Regions from separate parts of the Marinilactibacillus sp. 15R genome, predicted to be linked through region 2. Evidence: predicted binding sites of a transcription regulator. Region 2 holds the regulator's gene; the other holds the start of a gene.

Region 1 (11,425 bases), 1.3 Mb from region 2:
ATTAGTGGAAAAGGAATGGCTTCATTACTTGTTGGAATTATTCTTTTTGTCATGTATACTATAGCTGATTTTCCGTCTGCATTTTTACTCTCTGTGTTTGCTGCAATTACTAATTTCATCCCATACGTGGGTCCATTTTTAGGAGCAGCACCTGCAATTGTAGTTGGGTTGATTGACTCTCCTGCAAAAGCAGTATTAGCAGCAGTCTTTGTATTGATTGTACAACAATTAGATGGTAATTTATTCACTCCATTTTTAGTAGGAAAATCACTTTCGATACATCCTCTTACAGTTATATTGATATTATTGGCATCAGCAGATATTGCCGGATTACTCGGAATGTTAATTGGGGTTCCTGTATTTGCAATTATTAAAACGATTGTTGTTTACGTTATAAAAATCAAAAAAGAAAAGAAAATTACGTTATCTTAGCTGAAAACCTGTGATACGAGCAAGAGAACTGTTTGATTAGAAGGAAATAATTATAAATAAAGGAAGTTATTATGACAAACGAAACAAAAGAAAACAAACAATTGAAAAAAGAAGTAGAGTCAAGAAGAACATTTGCTATTATTTCACATCCGGATGCTGGTAAAACGACAATAACTGAACAATTGCTTTTATTCGGTGGAGCAATCAGGCAAGCCGGTACTGTAAAAGCTAAAAAGTCAGGTAAATTTGCAAAGTCAGACTGGATGGAAATTGAGAAGCAAAGAGGGATTTCCGTTACCAGTTCCGTAATGCAGTTTGATTATGATGGAAAAAGAATCAACATATTAGATACACCCGGACATGAGGATTTTTCTGAGGACACATACCGTACCTTAATGGCAGTAGATGCTGCTGTTATGGTAGTAGATAGCGCAAAAGGGATTGAAGAACAAACTAAAAAATTATTTAAAGTTTGTCGTATGCGTGGGATACCAATCTTCACATTTATGAATAAGTTAGATCGAGACGGAAGAGAACCATTAGAATTAGTAGAAGAACTTGAAGAAGTTCTTGAAATTGATGCATACCCAATGAACTGGCCGATCGGATCAGGGAAAAATTTCCTGGGATTATATGATTTGTATCATAACCGCATTGAAATGTTTCGCCCTGATGAATCAAATCATGGAGAACGTTTTATACCTTTAAATGAAGAGGGCTCAATTGAAGGAGAGCATCAACTAAAACAAGAAAGTCTGTACGACCAAGTATTAGAAGAAGCAATGCTATTGAAAGAAGCGGGAAATGATTTTTCTGAGAAAGCAATATTGGATGGTGAATTGACACCTGTATTTTTTGGATCTGCATTGACTAACTTTGGCGTTCAGACTTTTCTGGAGACATTTTTACAGTTTGCTCCAGCACCGACTGAACATATTGATATAGACGGTAGAAAGGTTTCACCTAATAAAGAAGAGTTTTCTGGCTTTGTCTTTAAAATTCAAGCAAATATGGACCCAAAACATCGTGATCGTATTGCGTTTGTACGAATTTGTTCTGGAGACTTTGAAAGAGGAATTGATGTTACTCTAACTAGGACAGATAAAAAAATGAAATTGTCAAATTCCACACAATTTATGGCTGAGAATAGAGAATCTGTTAAAGGGGCCGTAGCAGGAGATATCATCGGGTTATATGATACTGGCAACTTCCAGATTGGAGATACAATCTACGAAGGAAAGCAGGCGATTGAATTTGAAAGCTTGCCACAATTTACACCAGAATTATTTATTAAAGTAGAACCGAAAAATGTTATGAAGCAAAAATCTTTCCATAAAGGAATTAATCAATTAGTTCAAGAAGGTGCTATTCAGCTATACAAAACCTACCATACTGAAACGTACATCATTGGCGCGGTAGGACAATTGCAATTTGAAGTTTTCCAGCATCGTATGCTGAATGAATATAATTCAGAAGTTGTCATGACCTCAATAGGCAGTCGAATTGCTCGCTGGATTAATCCGGAACAATTGGACGAAAATATGGGATCAAGTCGTAACATGCTGGTTAGAGACAGATTTGATAGACCTTTATTCTTGTTTGAAAATCAATTTGCAGAGCGCTGGTTCAGCGATAAATATCCAGATGTTGAATTAACATCACTTCTATAAAAAGTTACAATATATTTATTATGTTTATGTAAAAAACACATGGAGCTCATTAACCAAGTAATTGGTCAGTAAGTCTCATGTGCTTTTTTATTTGTCCATTATAAGGGATTTACTTTTATTCTTCTGAAGAACTTTGATTCTTATCTATTGGATTGTCGTATTTATCTTCAGCAACTGATTCTTGAGATGCAGCCACTTTTTCAATAACTATGGCATCATCATCATTTACTGTTGCCTTGATATTACTTGCGCCCGGATGGTTCAAGTAGTACTCCGCAACTTTATCTTCGATTTGTTCTTCGATTACTCTACGAAGTGGACGGGCTCCCATTTTAGGATCATATCCTAAATCTACTAGTTTTTCTTTAGCTTTATCATCGACTGTTACTGTTATATTATGTTGTTTCAATGCATCATTGATTTCTTCTAACATTAACGAAACGATTTCCATAAGATGTTCTTTTGATAAAGAATGGAATTCCACAATACCATCTAGACGATTCAAGAATTCTGGTTTAAAGAATTCACCAAGGTTATTGAGTAGTGAATGTTGTTTTCCACTTAATTGTGCTCCAAATCCTACGCTTGATTCAACGTTTGTTGTTCCGGCATTACTTGTCATGATAATAATTGTTTCTTTGAAATTAACTGTACGACCTTGTGCATCAGTTAATCTTCCATCATCCAAAATCTGTAAGAACATGTGCAGTACATCAGGATGGGCTTTTTCCACTTCATCAACTAAAATCAAGCTGTATGGATTGCGGCGGATTTTTTCAGTTAATTGCCCAGCTTCATCATATCCAACGTAACCTGGAGGAGAGCCTATTAGTTTAGAAGTACTGTGTTTTTCCATATATTCACTCATATCCAAGCGGACGTATGAGTCTTTACTACCGAATAATTCAAGCGCTAAAGTTTTAGCTAATTCAGTTTTACCAACACCTGTAGGACCTACGAAAAGAAAAGAGCCGATTGGACGATTTTTCTGTCTTAGGCCAATACGATTTCTACGAATCGCCTTAGCTACTTTTTCAACAGCATCATCTTGTCCAATTACATGATTACGCAGAGACTGATCTAAGTCTCGTAATTGTTCTTGTTCTTTTTCTTTTAATTCTCCAACAGGAATACCTGTTTTTTGCTCGATGATATGAACCATATCTTTTTCTGAGATTTCAGGTAAATCTGAATCGGGTGTTTGCTGATCCAGCATTTCTTTATGCTTAGTTACTTGATCACGGTAAAATGCTGCTTTTTCATAATCTTCTTGTTGTAATGCTGCTTGTTTTTGCTTTTCAGCTTCATCTATTTTTTGTTTGATTACTGCTGGGTCTACTGTACGGATGGTCAAATTTTTCTTAGATCCAGCTTCATCGAGTAAATCAATCGCTTTATCGGGTAAGAAACGATCTTGAATATAACGATGAGATAATTCCACTGCACTTTGTATTGCTTTATCAGTGTAGTGAACATGGTGATAATCTTCATATTGTTTTTGAATCCCTTTTAATATTGTAATGGTTTCTTCTGGAGTCGGCTCATTGACTCTAACTGGCTGCAAACGTCTTTCGAGTGCAGGATCTTTTTCGATCTTTCTGTATTCATTCAAAGTCGTAGCGCCAACCATTTGCAGTTCCCCACGTGCAAGAGCAGGTTTTAAAATATTTCCAGCATCCATACTGCTACCTTCAGCAGTGCCGGCGCCCACTAATTCATGAACTTCATCAATAAACAGAATAATAGAATCATTTTCACGCAATTCTTTTATCAATTGCTGCATGCGTTCCTCGAATTGTCCTCTTATACCTGTTCCTTGAACGAGAGAAGCAACATCTAAGCGAATTACTTCTTTATTCAATAATTTTTGTGGAACTTCATCATTTACAATTTTAAGAGCCAAACCTTCTACGATAGCAGTTTTACCAACACCTGCTTCTCCAGTTAAAACAGGGTTGTTTTTTGTACGACGATTTAAGATTTCGATAACTCTTTCTATTTCTTTATCTCGGCCAATGACAGGGTCAATTTTCCCTTCTTTAGCCATTTGTGTTAGATCTACACCATATTCTCCAAGCAAGCCGCCTCTTCCTGAAGCGTTGTTGCGAGGTGGCTGTTGACCATTTCCTCGGAATGCCTGGTTTGGTGGAGTCTGCTGATTAGGATTTTGAGTGTTGCCTTGAGAGATTGCTCTAAAGAGATCATCAAAGTTTCCAAAACCAAATGGGTCTTGAGCATTTCCTTGATTCATTCTACCTTGCTCCTCTTGTTGTCTGATTTCTCTATAACATTTCTGACATAAGTCAATTTCACGATTTCTCCCATTGATACTTGTGGTTAAATGAATAGTTGCATTGCGTTGCATACATCTTTGACATATCATGCTGCTGCACAACCTTTCTTTTAGTTCTATTATCTAGTTTTATTATACTAGTCTATCTGCAAAAGGTCAGTTGAAAACAACTATTTTAAACAATATTTTACAAAGAAACATCTACATAAAGTTGTTTTGACCAAATTTGACCTATTGCTAATTCTTATTATACTCTGACCTATTTTGCCTTTCAAGTGATAAATACCTCGAAATAGTAAAAAATAGTTGTAGGGTTATCAGAAAAATGGTAATCTGTATAGGAAGAAAGGTGAATAATGACTTATTATGCCGTTTTTCTAGTTTTATCTAACTATAAGACGGATGTTCTATTCACTATTTTCAAAAACTATTATATTTGTAAAGGGGAAACTAACAATGGAAAAACGTAGCTATAATGTAACAGCAGAAACTGGTATTCACGCACGTCCAGCAACATTACTTGTACAAACTGCAAGCAAATACAACTCAGATATTACTTTAGAATATAAAGGTAAATCTGTTAACTTGAAATCAATCATGGGTGTTATGTCACTTGGAGTTGGTCAAGGTGCAGACGTTACAATTTCTGCTGAAGGTGCAGATGAAACAGAAGCAATTGAAGGAATCGAACAAACAATTAAAAATGAGGGAATGGCTGAATAATGGCATCACAAGTATCTGGTATTGCTGCAAGTGATGGTATTGCTCAAGCTAAAGCTTATTTATTAGTAGAACCTGATTTATCATTTGACAAAAAGACGATTTCAGATGTGGAATCTGAAGTTAATCGTTTACAGGCTGCTATCGATACAGCTAAAGAAGAGCTTGCTAACATTCGATCTATTGCAGCAGAGTCACTTGGAGAAGAAGAAGCACAAGTATTCGATGCACATGCAATGGTGCTTTCTGATCCGGATTTGATTGATCAAACAAACACAGTAATCAAAGATGAAAAAGTAAATGCTGAAGCAGCTTTGCAACAAACATCTGATAATTTTATTACAATGTTTGAAGCGATGGAAGATAATCCTTATATGCAAGAAAGAGCAGCAGATATACGGGATGTACGTAAACGTGTTATGTCTCATTTGCTAAACGTAAAACTTCCAACTCCTGCTACAATTGATGAAGAAGTCATCATTATTGCAGAAGATTTGACGCCAAGTGATACTGCTCAACTAAATAAACAATATGTAAAGGCTTTTGTGACTAACGTTGGTGGACGTACTTCTCACTCTGCTATCATGGCTCGTTCATTAGAAATTCCTGCAATCGTAGGAACGAATAATATTACAGAAATGGTTGCAGAAGGAGACTTTTTGGTAGTAGATGGTATGGAAGGTGATGTTTTCATCAATCCTTCAGAAACTACTATTGAAACATACAACAAAAAAGCAACTGAATTTGCAGAATTAAAACTTGAGTGGGACCGCTTGAAAGATGAGAAGAGTGTTACTAAAGATGGGAAACACGTTGAACTGGCTGCTAATATCGGAACTCCTAAAGACTTAACGGGAGTAATTGATAATGGTGGAGAAGCAATCGGATTGTACCGTACAGAATTCTTATATATGGATTCTAAAGAATTACCTACTGAAGATGAACAATACACTGCTTATAAAGCAGTTTTAGAAGGTATGGATGGGAAACCTGTTGTGGTTCGTACGATGGATATTGGCGGCGACAAAGAACTTCCTTATTTAGAATTGCCTAAAGAAATGAATCCATTTTTAGGATATCGTGCAATTCGAGTTAGTTTGGATCAAGACGAGATTTTCCGTACTCAGATTCGCGCATTATTGCGTGCTTCAGTGCATGGAACTTTGAGAATCATGTTCCCAATGATTGCAACTCTTCCTGAATTTAGAGATGCTAAAGCAATCTTAGAAGAAGAAAAAGCTAACTTAGCTAAGGATGGCATAAAAGTTGCAGAGGATATTCAGGTAGGTATCATGATCGAAATTCCAGCTGCAGCTGTATTGGCTGATCAATTTGCTAAAGAAGTTGATTTCTTCAGCATTGGAACAAATGATTTAATTCAATATACTATGGCAGCTGATCGCATGAATGAACGCGTTTCTTACTTGTATCAACCTTATAATCCTTCTATTTTACGTTTGGTCAAAAACGTAATAGATGCAGCACATAAAGAAGGTAAATGGGCAGGTATGTGTGGAGAAATGGCTGGAGATCAAATTGCAGTTCCTCTACTAGTCGGTCTAGGTCTTGATGAGTTCTCTATGAGTGCAACAAGTATTCTTAAAACTCGTAGTTTACTAACTGACCTTGATACTGCTGAAATGAAAGAATTAAGTGATAAAGCACTTAACGAATGCACGACAGCGGAAGAAGTCGTTAAATTAGTAGAAGAATATACTTCTAAATAATAATTTACACTTTAAGAGAGTTGACTCTCTTAAAGTGTTTTTTTTTTAAAGAATAGTGAATCTGCTTTATACATAAAAGATTAAAGTGATATAATAATTAGAATAAAGTAAAAGAGGAGAGTTAAAATGAAAAAAATCGGGTTTATCGGAACAGGAGTCATGGGTGCATCAATTGTAAAACATCTATTATCTGCAGGATATGAAGTCAATTTGTACAATAGAACGAAAAGTAAAACAGATGAATTAGTAGAGCTTGGAGCTATATGGAAAGATACACCAAAAGATATTGCTCAGACGAGTGAACTGATTTTTACAATGGTCGGATTTCCAGAGGACGTAGAAGAAGTATATTACAGTGATAATGGGATTTTTAGTGGGGTACAATCGGGTTCAATCTTGATTGATCTTACAACGAGTCAGCCATCATTAGCCGAAAAAATATATAAAACGGCTAAAGAAAAAGGTGTCTCTGCTTTGGATGCTCCTGTATCAGGTGGAGACCTAGGAGCAAAAAATGGAACTGTAACCACAATGGTGGGTGGAGATGAAGAAGCTTTTGAAATAGTGAAACCTGTATTTATGACGTTTTCAGGGACGCTGGAATTGCAAGGCCCTGCCGGTAGCGGACAGCATACAAAAATGGCGAACCAGATTATGATTGCTGGAACAATGACAGGTTTGACTGAATTATTAGTCTATGCAAAAGCAGCAGGATTAAACTTGGAAAAAGTTCTCAAAACTGTTGGTGGTGGAAGTGCAGCCAATTGGTCTCTACAAAATTACGGCCCAAGAATCTTGAAAGAAGATTATTCAGCAGGATTTTTTGTGAAGCATTTTATCAAAGATCTGGGAATTGCGTTAGATGAAGCGAATAAGCTTGGATTGAACCTTCCTTCAACTCAGAACGCGAAGAAGCTGTATGACCAGTTAAAAGATAATGGTAATGGTGATGATGGTACTCAGGCTTTAATTAAACTTTGGTGGGAAAAGTAATTTTAGGTAGACAAAAAAAGCCAATCGACTACAACGTCGATTGGCTTTTAATCTAAATTTCTGGTGCATTTTCTTTCATGTAAGCTACTAAGCGTTCCATAGCTTCTTTAATCTCTGCCATACTGGATGCATAACTCAACCTTACATATCCTTCACCGGCTTTACCAAAAGCGACACCAGGTACAAATCCGATTTTTGCTTTTTTGGCTAAATCTAGACAAAACTTAAAGCTGTCTTGGATATATCCTTCTGGAATTTTTGCAAAAATGTAAAATGCTCCATTAGGTTTAGCAATCTTAAATCCTAAGTCGCTCATGACCTCATAAATCAAATCACGACGTTTCTGGTATTCGAGGCGCATTGGAACAGCGTCATCCATTCCATTTTTCAAAGCTTCAATCCCAGCAAACTGGGTAATACTTGAAGCACTTGTCACAAGGTTTTGATGTACTTTTTTTATTTGATCTGTAATAGTTTTTGGTGCTAAAGTAAATCCTAAACGCCATCCCGTCATAGCGTGTGATTTTGACAGCCCATTGATGACGATTGTCTGATCAAAGAGATACTCTCCTAAAGAAATATGCGATCCTTCATAAACTAGTTCACTGTAAATCTCATCACTGATTGCGAAGATGTTAGGATATTTTTTCAAGGTATCAGCAATAGCTTTAACTTCTTCTCTATTCCAAGTGACACCTGTTGGATTAGTAGGATAATTCAAGATGATTGCCTTAACTTTATCCCCATGTTTATCCATTGCGGATTGAATCATTTCAGGTGATAAAATAAAATCATTTTCAGTTGTATCAATATATATAGGAACTCCACGTCCTAACAACACTAAAGGTTCGTATAGTGAAAAGAAGGGAGACGGAATCAGAACTTTATCCCCTGGGTTCAAGATACCGAGTAAAGTTGTTGCCAATGCTTCGGTAGCACCAACTGTTGATAAAATTTCAGTCTCTGGATCATAAGAAACATTATATTTAACTTGTATGAAATTGGCTAACGCTTCTCGCAATCTAATATCGCCTGCCATGCCTGTATAAAAGGAAAAATTGTTATTGATCGCTTCGATTCCAGCATCTTTAACGTGCTGCGGTGTCGGAAAATCTGGCTGGCCTAATGTTAAACGAATCATTCCTTCAATTGGAGCTACCTGTTCGTCAAACTGTCGAATTAGAGAAATTTCAATTTCTTGTGTTTGTGCATTGAATAGTTTATGTAGTTCAGTTGTGTCCATAATAAATCCTCCCCTAATCATATTAGGAACCATTTTATCATATTATGAAAATAAAAGTAGTATTTGCTGTACATTTTTTCATTAAAGTTTTCACTGATAAAAAGAACTAGCCCTGTTACTGTAATTTTTCTTAAAATCTGGTAAAATAAGAAAGTGAAAGTTAGAAGAGAAGCAGGAAGGGGAATACCAGATGAAACCATCCCAACTTATACCAATTATAAGAAGATTAGATGCGATGAGAGAAGATGAAAGTGATGAAGTCCAAGTCAGAAGATTTGAAAAGGACGGTAAAGAACAATGTATTGTGCGTTATGATAAGTCATCCCGTATGTACGAATTAGAAGATCGTACAAGTGGACAAACTTATGAATTTGATAACATTGACTATGTCGCTGTGGAGATCTTGGAACTTGTTCAACCAGCAAGTTCGACTGAAGACTAAAGTCATGCACATAGGAAGTGCTTATGAGTACTTCCTATTTTTATGAAATTTTATAATAAGGATTGTAGTATAGAGCTTCTCTTAAAAAATGATTCACTATATAAATCGATTGGCCTAAAGCCTTATGCAGGTCAAAAGAATAAAGAAAAGGAAGAAGAGGATGCTAAATAGTTTTAAACCTACATGGATGGTTAATTCCATCTATCAAATCACTCCTGAGCAATTAAAGCGTAACAACATCAAAACTGTATTGACAGATCTAGATAATACATTGATAGCTTGGAATAACCCTGTGGCAACTGAAGAAACCTTAGAATGGATTGAACTGATGAAAGCAAGTGGAATTAATGTTGTCATCATTTCAAATAATAAAGCTAAAAGAGTCAGTAAGGTAGCAACTATTTTAGAGCTTGAATTTATTCCTAATGCCATGAAACCTTTACAGAAAGGTTTTAGACAAGCACAAGAAAAATTTGATCTATCAAAAGACGAATTATTGATGGTGGGAGATCAGATTGTCACGGATATCAAAGGAGCTAATCATGCTGGTATTAAAAGTGTACTTGTTAAACCAATACTGGATTCAGATGCTTGGAACACTCGATTCAATCGGATGATTGAACTCAAAATTATGAATTATTTGATTAAAAAAAATCCTGATATGAAATGGAGGGATTCACTACATGAGCCAGTTGAAAGATGAATCAGAATTGATATGTATAGGGTGCGGAGCAACACTGCAATCAAGCGATGATACTAAAGCAGGTTTTTTACCATTTTCTGTTTTGAAAAATGCAGATGAAAGTGAAGACTTATATTGTAAAAGATGTTTTCGTTTAAGACATTATAATGAAGTTCAAGATGTGGAGTTAACGGATGATGATTTCCTCAACATGTTGCATGAAATTAGCAATAAGCAGGCACTAGTCGTAAATATAGTAGATATATTTGACTTTAATGGTAGTTTTATTTCGAGTATCCAACGATTTGCAGGTAAAAACCCCGTAATTTTAGTTGGAAATAAAATAGATTTATTACCCAAATCACTTAAAGAAGGTAAAATGAGACAGTGGCTGACTGAAAGAGCACACGAAGCAAGAGTACATCCTAAGGAAGTATTTCTAACAAGCGCGATGCGTTCTGATTCAGTAGAAGCACTGATGAATTTGATCGAAAAAGAAAGAAAAGGTCAAGATGTTTATGTAGTAGGGACAACGAATGTTGGGAAATCAACATTAATCAATCAAATTATAAAACTTGCAACAAATGCGGAAGATATTATTACAACTTCTTATTTTCCTGGAACAACTCTTGGAAAGATAGAGATTCCTTTGGATGATGAACGAGTACTTGTTGATACACCAGGTATCATTCAGTCTTCTCAGATCGCTCATTATCTAACTCCGAAAGAATTAAAGCAAGTAACTCCAAGAAAAGAAATCAAGCCTAAAGTTTATCAGCTTAATGTAGAACAAACACTTTTCTTAGGTGGATTAGCTAGGTTTGATTATATTAGAGGTAATGGGAAACAATCGTTTGTCTGCTATCTTTCCAATGAATTAAATATTCATCGGACTAAACTGGAAAAAGCCGATGAGCTCTATGCTAAACAAAGAGGAGAGCTTCTGACACCTCCTTATAAAGATAATTTAGAAACATTTCCTGAGCTTAAACGATTTGAATTTAATGTGAAAGAACCTTCAGATTTGGTTTTTTCAGGTTTAGGCTGGATTTCAATCGAAGACGCTGGAACTACGGTTGCTGGCTGGGCACCTAGAGGGGCAGATATTTCCTTAAGAAAGTCTTTGATATAGTAGATTTTAAAAAATATGAATATAAAGGAAGCTTTTTAATGCAATTAACCGGAAAACAAAAAAGATATTTAAGAGCGCAAGCAAATGATAT
Region 2 (11,425 bases):
TGGATCTGCATTTTCATTAATAGTAATACCCGCAGTTGTATGCGGACAATATATAATCATTAGTCCTTCTCTGATTCCACTTTCCTCTAACGCTTTATATAGATATTCATCTATATTAATCAGCTCTTGTTTTTGTTTTGTGTTAACTTCATACTTAAATAGATTTGACATATACTTATTTCCTTTCTGTTATTTTGTCACTTCACAAAAAAGACTTGATTCGTTTGAATCAAGTCTTTTTTGTTCTTAAACTTTCACGATCCATCCTTCAGGTGCTTCAACATCTCCTGTCTGGATTCCAACTAATTCATTATACAAACGTTTTGTTACAGGTCCTACTTCTGTTTCAGAATAAAAGACATGAAAATCATCTTTAATTTGTAGCCCTCCAATCGGAGCTATTACTGCTGCTGTTCCACAAGCACCCGCTTCTTTAAACTGATTAATTTGATCAATGTAGACATCTCCCTCAGAGACTTTAAGGTTCAAGCGATTTTCAGCTAACCAAAGTAATGAGTATTTCGTGATACTTGGCAAAATAGAAGAGGATTTAGGCGTGATAAACAAATCGTCTTTGGTGATTCCAAAAAAATTGGCTGCGCCGACTTCTTCTATTTTAGTATGTGTTTCTGGATCAAGATAAACGGCATCACTGAAGCTACGTTCTTTAGCCTCTTTTCCGGGAAGTAAGCTGCCTGCATAGTTACCTCCTACTTTAGCAGCCCCTGTTCCTTTAGGTGCAGCACGGTCATAATCGGTCACTAGGAAGTTTGATGGTTTCAGTCCACCTTTAAAATATGGTCCCACGGGCATCACAAATGCTGAGAAAATATATTCATCTGCTGGCTTCACTCCAATATTATCTCCAATACCAATGATAAAAGGACGGATGTATAAAGTACTTCCAGTTCCATAAGGCGGTACCCATTCTTCATTTGCTTTAACGACTTTTTTAATTGCTTCCACAAATTTTTCTTCAGGAAATACCGGCATCAGAAGTCTTTCACAACTCAACTTCATTCTTTTAGCATTTTCATATGGGCGGAATAGTTGAATCGAACCATCTGCTGTACGATAAGCTTTCATTCCTTCAAAACATTGTTGACCATAATGTAATGCAGTTGATCCTTCTGAAATATGAAGCTGGTTATCTTCTGTTAATGTTCCTTCATCCCATGAGCCATCTTTGTAGTAGGAAATAAATCGATAATCCGTTTTAATATATGAAAATCCTAAATCTTTCCAGTCAATGTTTTCCGGTCTTAAATCAGTTGTCATAAAAAAACAATCCCCTATTCTATAAAATCTTTCAATATTTAAGTATTGAATACTAATTTAACTTACTTTCAGAGCCATATCTCCTACTTTTATTGCTTTTGAAGCATAAAGCAATTTATTTATCCCAAGCGTTATTAAGATTGGAAGAACAGCCCCACATAACAAGTATACACCAAAAGCCTGCAGACCTGAATTGTTGATTACCCAAAGTGGCGCTACACCAGCGGCAAAACCAACTCCACCCATTTCAGGAATTGTCTGAAACCCGAACAGTACGGTGGCGATCGGCCCACAGACAGCAGAGGCTATAGTGGGTCCAATTAGAATTTTTGGATTTTTTATAATGTTCGGTAACTGAACTTTTGGTGTACAAAGCCCCTGAGCAATATATCCACCTAAGTTATTTTCTTTCAATGATACGATTGAAAATACAAAGTATTGAGCTGTTGTTCCAATCAGCATAGCTCCACTTGCCATTGGACTCAATGCCAGTGCAATGGATAATGCTGCGGAAGACAACGGAGACATTAGAAATAATCCAAATAGAACTGCCATCACAGAAGATCCTATAATTGGACTACCTTCCACAGCGCTGGAGACAAACTCACTGACTGAAAGTAATATCGGTGTAATGATTTGAGATAAGCCCACTCCTGCCAAACCACCTCCTAACAGAGATAACGTTGGAATAGACATCATATCCAGTGGTGAAGTTCCAGTCAGTTTTTTACCAATCCAAGTTGCAATAACCCCAGCAACCAGTGCCCCAATCGGATCTCCTCCAACAATCATAAATCCTGCTTCAGAAATTTTTATAGCACCGCCTCCAATTGTAGAGGATGCCATAGCGGCAAAGAGTGTCAGCGTATTAGCTTGCATATTGTAGGCAATACCTGCTCCTAAAGCGGGGGCTAGTAAAACGCGAGTTATACTTCCTATTGTAACTAATATGGGTAAACTAAACATATCTCCTAATGTGCCAAATAAAAATCCAATACCAATCGTTACAAAAATTGCATTAGCTACTCCTGATGATACTTTCAATACATTACTTTTAATATATCCTTTCATCTTACTATCCCCTCTTTCTAATTATGTTCAAAATTCTAATATAAAAAAACCAGCCTCTTTTATCAGAGGCTGGTAAATTATGTAACGTATCCCGAGCCCTTTTTAAAATGCTAAAATAGGACTCTATCTTTTATAAAGAATAGAATCCAAGCTACGGAATGAGTAATAATAAGATTTTAGATGAATCATACAAATTTTGTTTTGATATATTGGTTATTGTTTGACTTTCGTATAGAAAATTCATATGTATTCATCTCCTTATCTTCTTTTATATTATTATGATAACTTTATATGTTTATATCAGATAAGTCAACTGTTTTAATTAAATAAATTTCATTTAAAACTAGTTATTCTTTTATGCCCATTCGAGCTCAGGGCTTTCATATGATATACTTTAATCAAAACTTTAGGAAGAAGGGAAAACTATTGAAAATAGGATTCATTGGATTTGGAAATATGGCCCAAGCTATTGCGACTGGATTAATTGAAAATAATGTAACTGATTTAACAGATTTAATATTTTCTAATCGTACCGAATCAAAAAGAAAAGTATTAGAAACTCAATTCAATATTAAAAGCACCCCGCATAATCAAGATGTATGGAACCAATCTGATCTAATCATTTTAGCAGTCAAACCTTACCAAGTTGAAGAAGTTCTCACTAAAATAGATAAAGTTCATAGCCCATACGTAATCTCTGTAGTTGCTGGTGTGACAAATCAGCAGCTAGCAGCCTATTTGCCTGAATCTAGCTTCATTCGGACTATGCCGAACTTGAATGCTCAAGTTGGTGAAGGAATTACAGCAATCATTGAAAATTCAACTGCTAAAAATGAATTATTAGAACAAGCTAAAAAAATATTTGAATCTATCGGTACAGTAGTGGAATTGCCTGAATCACAAATCGGTCCGTTCATAGCTATTGCCGGGAGTTCTCCTGCATTAGTATTCATGTTTATCGATACATTAGCCCGTTCAGCTGTAAAATATGGAATTACCAAGGATAAAGCTACCGAAATCGCGGCTCAAGCTGTTTTGGGAAGTGCAAAGACTGTTCTCAATTCCAGCCAGTCTCCATGGAACTTAATTGATCAAGTATCTTCTCCAGCAGGTATCACTGTAGACGGTATATTATCGTTACTACAAAATGATTTTTCTGCATCAATTATACAATCTGTAGATGCTATGGTAGAAAAAAATGATCAACTTTCTAAGTAAAAAAAGGACTCTCCTAGTCGGGAGAGTCCTTTGCCTTATCTGATTTTTCTGGAAAAATTTCTGATTTCAACTTCAATCTCTGCTTTTCTATTTTTTTGTTTTGGCGCAGTTCTTTAAAAAACGTTGTCAGCAATTCTCGACATTTTTCTTCTAAAATTCCTCGTTCTACATAAGCTTGATGATTCATTCGCTCATCCCCTAAAAGATTCATTAATGTACCCGCTGTTCCACCTTTTATATCAGCTGGTCCATAATAAACTTCACCAATTCGTGAAAGCAAAATTGCGCCACTACACATTGCACATGGTTCTAATGTTACAAATAACTGACAATTTTCCAGTCTCCAATTATTTAAAAAATGATTAGCTTCTTGAATTGCAATCATTTCTGCATGCGTAGTAGCGTTACGAGAAGTTTCCCTTAGATTATGTCCTCTGCCAATAATTTCTCCTTTATGAATAACAACTGCTCCTATCGGAACTTCTCCTTTTTTTTCAGCTTTCCTAGCTTCTTTAATGGCCTCTTTCATCCATTTTTCTTTTTCTTTTAAATCCATATCATAGCTCCCATATCTTTTCTTTATTATACCTTAGTTTATTATTCTCTAAAACAGTGTTAAAATAACTTTAATCATGAACCGATATGGAGGATTAAAATTGGAATTTACAGATTTAAAAACAGTCTATCCTGAAGCTTATTTGTCAGATAACCCTTTTTCTGAAAATGATTTATTATCATTGCCCTATAAAAATAAATGGATTCATGTACCTACTTCTTCTCTGACGGAAAGTGAAATAGATCTGCTGACGATGTTATATCAGAAACAAGAATCAATAATCTCAGCATCTGATTCCTCTCAATGGCATGATTATCTAATTGGCAAAAAAAAAGCTGTACCTAAAAGCTCTAGATCAGTCAGAATGATTCAATTGAAGTTAAATAATAAAGATCAACAATTCGATCCAAGTCTCTGGTCCGAATCAGCCAAAACGTTATTTGAACCAACCATTGATAGTTTTTTTTTATCAGATGATCTCTATATTATCATACAACCACAGTCAAAATATTATTTGGATAAAAATGAAATTCAAGGAATCCTGCAAACATTAGAAATCGATTTTTCTTTGAAATCATTCTGCTATATTGGTCAATACTGGGAACCCTCCAAAAAATTGAGAACTTTACTTCAAGAAGAACTGGAATTATTTTCTCAAGAACTTCCACACTTAAATGGTCGTATCGGTTCTTTAACGGATATTTCTTTACATTTTTTTACCAAAGATGCGCTTATGGACAGTACGGTAGTTCAACAATTAAGATATAAATTTGATACATTAGAAAACTGGAAAGAGCTGATTCGAGCTCTATGGGAAAACCAGGGAAATGTTAGTATGGCTGCTAAATCTTTATTCATTCACAGAAATACACTTCAATACAGAATTGAAAGATTTTATGAAGCTACAGGATTATCTTTGAAACAAATTAATGATCTTACTCTTTGTTTTTTATTAACCTTATAAATTTAAGTAAAAAACCCATGAACTCAGTTTAAATAAACTGCTTCCATGGGTTTTTATTAATTATTTAATTGCTTTTTTTGCATCTTTGATTTTATCACTGAAAAAATTTTTAAAATCAGCTGAAACATCTGATAAATTACTTTCAATTTCTTTAAATTTGTCTACTGTTCCAAGTAAACTATTTACTTCATCATCTGATAATTTGTCTACAACTTTAGAAGTCTTTTTACTGCCGTGCATCTTGTTTTTGAAAAAATGTTTTGCTTTCTGGCGGTTAACTGCTGTTTTTGTTTTCTCTTTAGTATCACCTGTAGAAAAAATAACAGCCAATAAACCTACTGCTACAGCAAGTCCTACACCTAAAAGAATTCCTTTATTTTGATTATCCATATTTTTCATAAAATGTCATCCTTTCTTAATCTATTAAGTTTAGGATAACAGAAATTGTGTTATTTAACTAAAGATATGCACTACATCTATTTATTTCTAGTCCATTGAAGAGGTATTATAAACATCTTTTGTTACTGGTTTTAATACAGGTTTTTCACCCATAACTTCAGGTTTATCTTTATATATAAACTCTTTACCATCTTTAGCTGTTTTACCATCTACAACTTTTTTACTATCGTTGCCTTCAGAGAAATTGTACAATACATGAGATACATCATTTACTTCGTATTTTTCAGGTACTTGTCCTGGAACTACAACCCCTTCTTTTTCTTCTAACTCTTTGATTGCTTCAATCCATTGAAGTTGGTGCTGCGTATCACGTGCTAATAAGAAACCTAGCATGTCTCGGATACCTTTATCTTCTGTCATTTCATATAATCGAGCTACTTGAAGTCTGCCCTGTGATTCAGCAGTCACATTCATCCGCATATCAGCAAGTATATTTCCGCTTGATACAATGTAGTTAGATGTCCATGGATTGCCATTAGAATCTCTTGGTGCTGCACCTAATCCTGATACAATCGCGTGTTGAGGGTTCATTCCTCCCATCACAGCAGCCAGTGCCGGATCAGAGTCTACAGCTTTTTCCTGTGTTTTAAGGGGTGCACCTTCCAGTAGCTGTGAAATCATAGTCGCAATCATTTCAACATGTCCAATTTCTTCTGTTGCTGTATCTAATAACAAGTCTTTATATTTCTCGTTTCCACGAGCATTCCAGCCTTGAAATAAATACATATTCATAACAGACATTTCTCCCCATTGTCCTCCGAGAATCTCTTGCAGTCTTCGAGCCATTATCGGATCAGATCGATCTGGTTTTTGCATGGTACTGTAATTCTTTACTGTGCATAACCATATTGTCAACATCTCCTTTAATTTTTTTTATTACAATTTGAACTTTAGCACGTTAATTACGTATAATCAAAACATAAGACTCGTTACAAAAAAGGAACGGACGCATATCAGCGTCCGTTCCTTTTTAGAAATTTTCTGTATTAATTTTTTACAGTTATTTCCTTTTCATTATTAGTTCTATTTCTTACCTTTAAGGTTATTTCACCTTTTGATGCACCAATTGTCACTTTATCTCCGATAATAACATTTCCAGCAAGTAATTCTTCACTCAATTTATCTTCGATTTTTGTTTGAATAGCTCTTCGCAAAGGTCTTGCACCATATTCGGGATCAAACCCTGCTTTTGCAATCACATCCATGGCTGAAGATGTAATTTTCAAACCAATACCTAATTCATCCATACGTGTAACAATACTTTGGGTTAACAATTTCACGATTTCACGAAGTTCTTCTTTTTTAAGTGATTCAAATACGATTGTATCATCTACTCGATTTAGAAATTCAGGGCGGAAAGCATTTTTAAGTTCTTCACGAATCCTTTTTTCCATAGCCTTATGATCAAATCGTTTATCAACTGCTCCGAATCCTACTGATTTTTCGTCTCTTAAAGCTGTTGCACCTAGATTAGAGGTCATAATCACAATAGTATTCTTAAAATCTACCTGTCTACCTTTTCCATCTGTCAGTAAACCATCATCAAGTACCTGCAATAAAATATTAAAAACATCAGGATGCGCTTTTTCTACTTCATCAAGTAAAATTACAGAATAAGGTTTTTGGCGGATTTTTTCTGTTAATTGACCACCTTCATCGTATCCAACATACCCAGGAGGAGAACCTACTAGTCTACTTGTACTATATTTCTCCATGTATTCAGACATATCTACTCTAATCAAAGATTCTTCACTACCAAACATCGCTTCAGCCAGTGCTTTTGCAAGTTCAGTTTTCCCTACACCGGTTGGTCCTAAGAACATAAATGATCCAATCGGTCTCTTCGGATCTTTCAATCCACTTCGTGCACGTCGAATAGCTTTGGAAACTGCTACAACAGCTTCCTCTTGACCTACTACACGTTCATGCAATACTTTCTCTAAATTCAATAAACGGTCAGTTTCTTTTTGTTCCATTTGTTGTACAGGAATACCTGTCCATTGAGACACTACTTCAGCAATATCTTTAGCTGTTACTTCTAAGGCAACTTCTTCTGAGACATCTTCATTTTCAATCATTTTTTCAATCCGCTTACGTTGTTTCATTTCTTTTTCGCGGATTTGAGCAGCTCTTTCAAAGTTCTGTTCTTGGATGGCCTCTTCTTTCATACGGGATAAATCACTTAATTTTTCAGTTGCTTTAGACATTGTAGTTGGCTGATCACTGGCATCGATTCTAACTTTAGATGCAGATTCATCCATTAAGTCGATTGCTTTATCAGGCAACTGTCTAGAAGTAATATATCTTGTGGAAAAGTGTACAGCAGAATGAATCGCGTCATCTGTAATTTTAACGCCGTGATGTTCTTCATAACGCTCTCTTAGGCCAAGCAATATAGCTTCTGCCTCAATTTCTGAAGGTGGATTTACTTGAACAGAGGCAAATCGACGCTCTAATGCTGCATCTTTTTCAATATGTTTCTGATACTCATCTAAAGTTGTAGCACCAATTGTTTGCAATTCGCCCCTTGCAAGTGCAGGTTTAAGAATATTGGAAGCATCTATTGCTCCTTCAGCTCCCCCCGCTCCGATCAAAGTATGCAGTTCATCAATGAAGAGGATAACTTCTCCATCTTCATAAATTTCATCAATGATCTTTTTCATTCGCTCTTCAAATTCACCGCGATACTTCGTTCCAGCTACTAAAGATCCCATATCCAGTGTCATCAATCGTTTGTTTTTCAGTGCAGGAGGTACTTCACCCGCTACAATTTTCTGAGCCAATCCTTCGGCAATCGCAGTTTTTCCTACACCTGGATCTCCAACTAAAACAGGATTATTTTTCGTACGTCTACTTAAGATTTGAATGATTCTTCTAACTTCTTTATTACGTCCAACAATAGGATCTAAGCGATCTTCACTTGCTGCTTGTGTCAAATTCCTTGCTAATGAATCCAAGGTCGGTGTTCCTTCTACTGATTTCGGACTTCTAGCTTGTCTACGTCCTTTAAAGCCGCCTCTAGCTTTGTTTTCTTGAACACCAAGTTTCTTAAGAATTAATTGTCGTGTTTTAGAAAGACTGATATCCAAATTACTCATAATCTTAGAAGAAAGGATATCTTCATCTCTTAAAAGACCTAATAATAAGTGCTCTGTTCCAACTAAACTTCTTTGCATTCTCTTAGCTTCATCTGTTGCATATTTAATAACTTGTCGTGCCCTAGGAGAATATGGAAGTACAGCACTTGCTGGCAATTTTTCGCCTGGTCCATAGCTTGTAAAGTGTTCAATTTCCTCTCTGACTTCTTCTTCTGACAAAGATAATTGACGTAATGATTTTCCAGCGATACCTTCAGTTTCCATCACTAACCCTAACAGCAAGTGTTCAGTTCCTACAGTACGATGGCGGAATCCCTTTGCTTCTTCTTGTGCTATTAATAAAGCTTTTTTTGCTTTGTCTGTAAATAGTTCATTCATTTAATTTATCCGCCCTTCTATTATCTCGGCTCTTCATATTTTAAATTAGCAATCATACTTTTCAGCATATTCGCTCTAATTTGATTGTCTATAATTCTTTCTCCAGTGTACATTGTTTTGTCAACTGCTACTAACATTAACTTGGCTTCTCTTTTAGATATAATATCATTTTCATACAGTCTTTGTACAACTGATTGCGCATCTCTTTCTGAAATACTCTTCCCAATAATTTCAATCATCGTATCCAGAACATCGGAATCATCCAATAATTGTACTTTTATAATCCGAATATACCCTCCACCACCGCGTTTACTTTCAACGAGATAGCCTTGCTGGATAGTAAATCGAGTATTAATCACATAATTGATTTGAGAAGGGACGCAATCGAATAGTTCGGCAATTTCACTACGTCTGATTTCAACTTTCTCTTGTTGATTCAAAACTTTTTTCAAATAGGATTCAATTATATCTGACATGTTTTGATTTTCCATGTTGAACCATTATTAAGATAAATATTTAATGAATGCACCTATAGTAACGTCTTTTACTATCACATTCAAGTCTTTATCTTAATACCCTCCTTTTCGTTTTCATTTTGAATTTCACCAGTTTTTCTTTGACTAACTTTGACTAACTTTGACTAATAACATTATACCAGTGATATTCTTTTTTTTAAAGTAGCAAGAATCAAGTATTTGTTGCAGTGAGTAATCCTTAACTTTCCAATAATTTAATAAATTCCATATTAAATAATATAAATTGTTAAAAAACTTTTTTCAAACAAGAACCCCATTTTTTGAATAAATAAAAAAGCCAATGTATAGACTACACGGCTTTCAAAAAATATATATGTACTTAATCTCTAATGAGCCATGCAGGGTTCGAACCTGCGACCCTCTGATTAAAAGTCAGATGCTCTACCGACTGAGCTAATGGCTCAAAAAAATGGAGGTTAACGGGCTCGAACCGCTGACCCTCTGCTTGTAAGGCAGATGCTCTCCCAACTGAGCTAAACCTCCAGAAATAAAAAAAGAGCTGCACGGCAACGTCCTGCTTTCACAAGGGGAAACCCCTCACTATCCTCGGCGCTGGGAAGCTTAACGGCTGTGTTCGGAATGGGAACAGGTGGATCCTTCCCGCCATCATCACCGCACAATGACTCTTTTTATATCTTTTAGAGAACGTTGTTCTCTGAAAACTAGATAGTTGAACTTTCCAAACAAGTTTGTCTACAACACCATCATACGCTTTTCCCACTTTATTCCAGTTTCACTCGCCAGGCTTCTCAGAAATACTTCGACTCTCTTCAGCTGTCTAGGGACCGCTAAAGAACGTCTTTTGTATTTCGAGCAAGCCTGAACGTCTCGTTCCACTTTCTATTTAGTGGTTAAGTCCTCGATCGATTAGTACTGGTCCGCTCCATACATCACTGTACTTCCACTTCCAGCCTATCTACCTGATCATCTCTCAGGGATCTTACTTCCTTAAAGGAATGGGAGATCTCATCTTGAAGGGGGCTTCACGCTTAGATGCTTTCAGCGTTTATCCCGTCCACACATAGCTACCCAGCGATGCCTTTGGCAAGACAACTGGTACACCAGCGGTATGTCCATCCCGGTCCTCTCGTACTAAGGATAGCTCTTCTCAAATCTCCAACGCCCGCGACGGATAGGGACCGAACTGTCTCACGACGTTCTGAACCCAGCTCGCGTGCCGCTTTAATGGGCGAACAGCCCAACCCTTGGGACCGACTACAGCCCCAGGATGCGACGAGCCGACATCGAGGTGCCAAACCTCCCCGTCGATGTGAACTCTTGGGGGAGATAAGCCTGTTATCCCCAGGGTAGCTTTTATCCGTTGAGCGATGGCCCTTCCATACGGAACCACCGGATCACTAAGCCCGACTTTCGTCCCTGCTCGACTTGTAAGTCTCGCAGTCAAGCTCCCTTCTGCCTTTACACTCTTCGAATGATTTCCAACCATTCTGAGGGAACCTTTGGGCGCCTCCGTTACTCTTTAGGAGGCGACCGCCCCAGTCAAACTGCCCATCTGACACTGTCTCCCAACCGGTTGACGGTTGCGGGTTAGAGTGGCCATACAGCGAGGGTAGTATCCCACCATTGCCTCCACCAAGACTGGCGTCCTGGTTTCATTGGCTCCTACCTATCCTGTACAAGCTGTACAGACACTCAATATCAAACTACAGTAAAGCTCCATGGGGTCTTTCCGTCCTGTCGCGGGTAACCTGCATCTTCACAGGTACTATAATTTCACCGAGTCTCTCGTTGAGACAGTGCCCAAATCGTTACACCTTTCGTGCGGGTCGGAACTTACCCGACAAGGAATTTCGCTACCTTAGGACCGTTATAGTTACGGCCGCCGTTTACTGGGGCTTCAATTCAA

Evidence for each region. The regulator CtsR, encoded in region 2, represses protease genes until heat stress. The targets are predictions, from matches to a motif close to TTGGTCAAAAAAGGTCAAANA.
Region 1: the regulator CtsR is predicted to act here: its motif matches at 4,609-4,629, upstream of BKP56_RS07685 (ATP-dependent Clp protease ATP-binding subunit).

Annotation. Positions count from the first base shown of each region.
Region 1 covers NZ_CP017761.1:1,547,903-1,559,327, forward strand. The annotation lists gene BKP56_RS07675 (AI-2E family transporter) at 1-432, shown strand, start outside; gene BKP56_RS07680 (peptide chain release factor 3) at 504-2,102, shown strand; gene BKP56_RS07685 (ATP-dependent Clp protease ATP-binding subunit) at 2,218-4,485, opposite strand; gene BKP56_RS07690 (phosphocarrier protein HPr) at 4,852-5,118, shown strand; gene ptsP (phosphoenolpyruvate--protein phosphotransferase) at 5,118-6,842, shown strand; gene BKP56_RS07700 (NAD(P)-dependent oxidoreductase) at 6,969-7,835, shown strand; gene BKP56_RS07705 (pyridoxal phosphate-dependent aminotransferase) at 7,888-9,078, opposite strand; gene BKP56_RS07710 (YkuJ family protein) at 9,269-9,520, shown strand; gene BKP56_RS07715 (YqeG family HAD IIIA-type phosphatase) at 9,681-10,223, shown strand; gene yqeH (ribosome biogenesis GTPase YqeH) at 10,204-11,334, shown strand; gene yhbY (ribosome assembly RNA-binding protein YhbY) at 11,373-11,425, shown strand, end outside.
Region 2 covers NZ_CP017761.1:94,389-105,813, forward strand. The annotation lists gene BKP56_RS00430 (secondary thiamine-phosphate synthase enzyme YjbQ) at 1-171, opposite strand, end outside; gene BKP56_RS00435 (branched-chain amino acid aminotransferase) at 247-1,278, opposite strand; gene BKP56_RS00440 (PTS transporter subunit IIC) at 1,336-2,349, opposite strand; gene proC (pyrroline-5-carboxylate reductase) at 2,776-3,567, shown strand; gene tadA (tRNA adenosine(34) deaminase TadA) at 3,581-4,123, opposite strand; gene BKP56_RS00455 (helix-turn-helix domain-containing protein) at 4,224-5,087, shown strand; gene BKP56_RS00460 (hypothetical protein) at 5,148-5,486, opposite strand; partial or broken gene BKP56_RS00465 (manganese catalase family protein) at 5,574-6,393, opposite strand; gene BKP56_RS00470 (ATP-dependent Clp protease ATP-binding subunit) at 6,533-9,022, opposite strand; gene BKP56_RS00475 (CtsR family transcriptional regulator) at 9,043-9,513, opposite strand; tRNA gene BKP56_RS00480 (tRNA-Lys) at 9,889-9,961, opposite strand; tRNA gene BKP56_RS00485 (tRNA-Val) at 9,969-10,041, opposite strand; rRNA gene rrf (5S ribosomal RNA) at 10,060-10,175, opposite strand; rRNA gene BKP56_RS00495 (23S ribosomal RNA) at 10,406-11,425, opposite strand, start outside.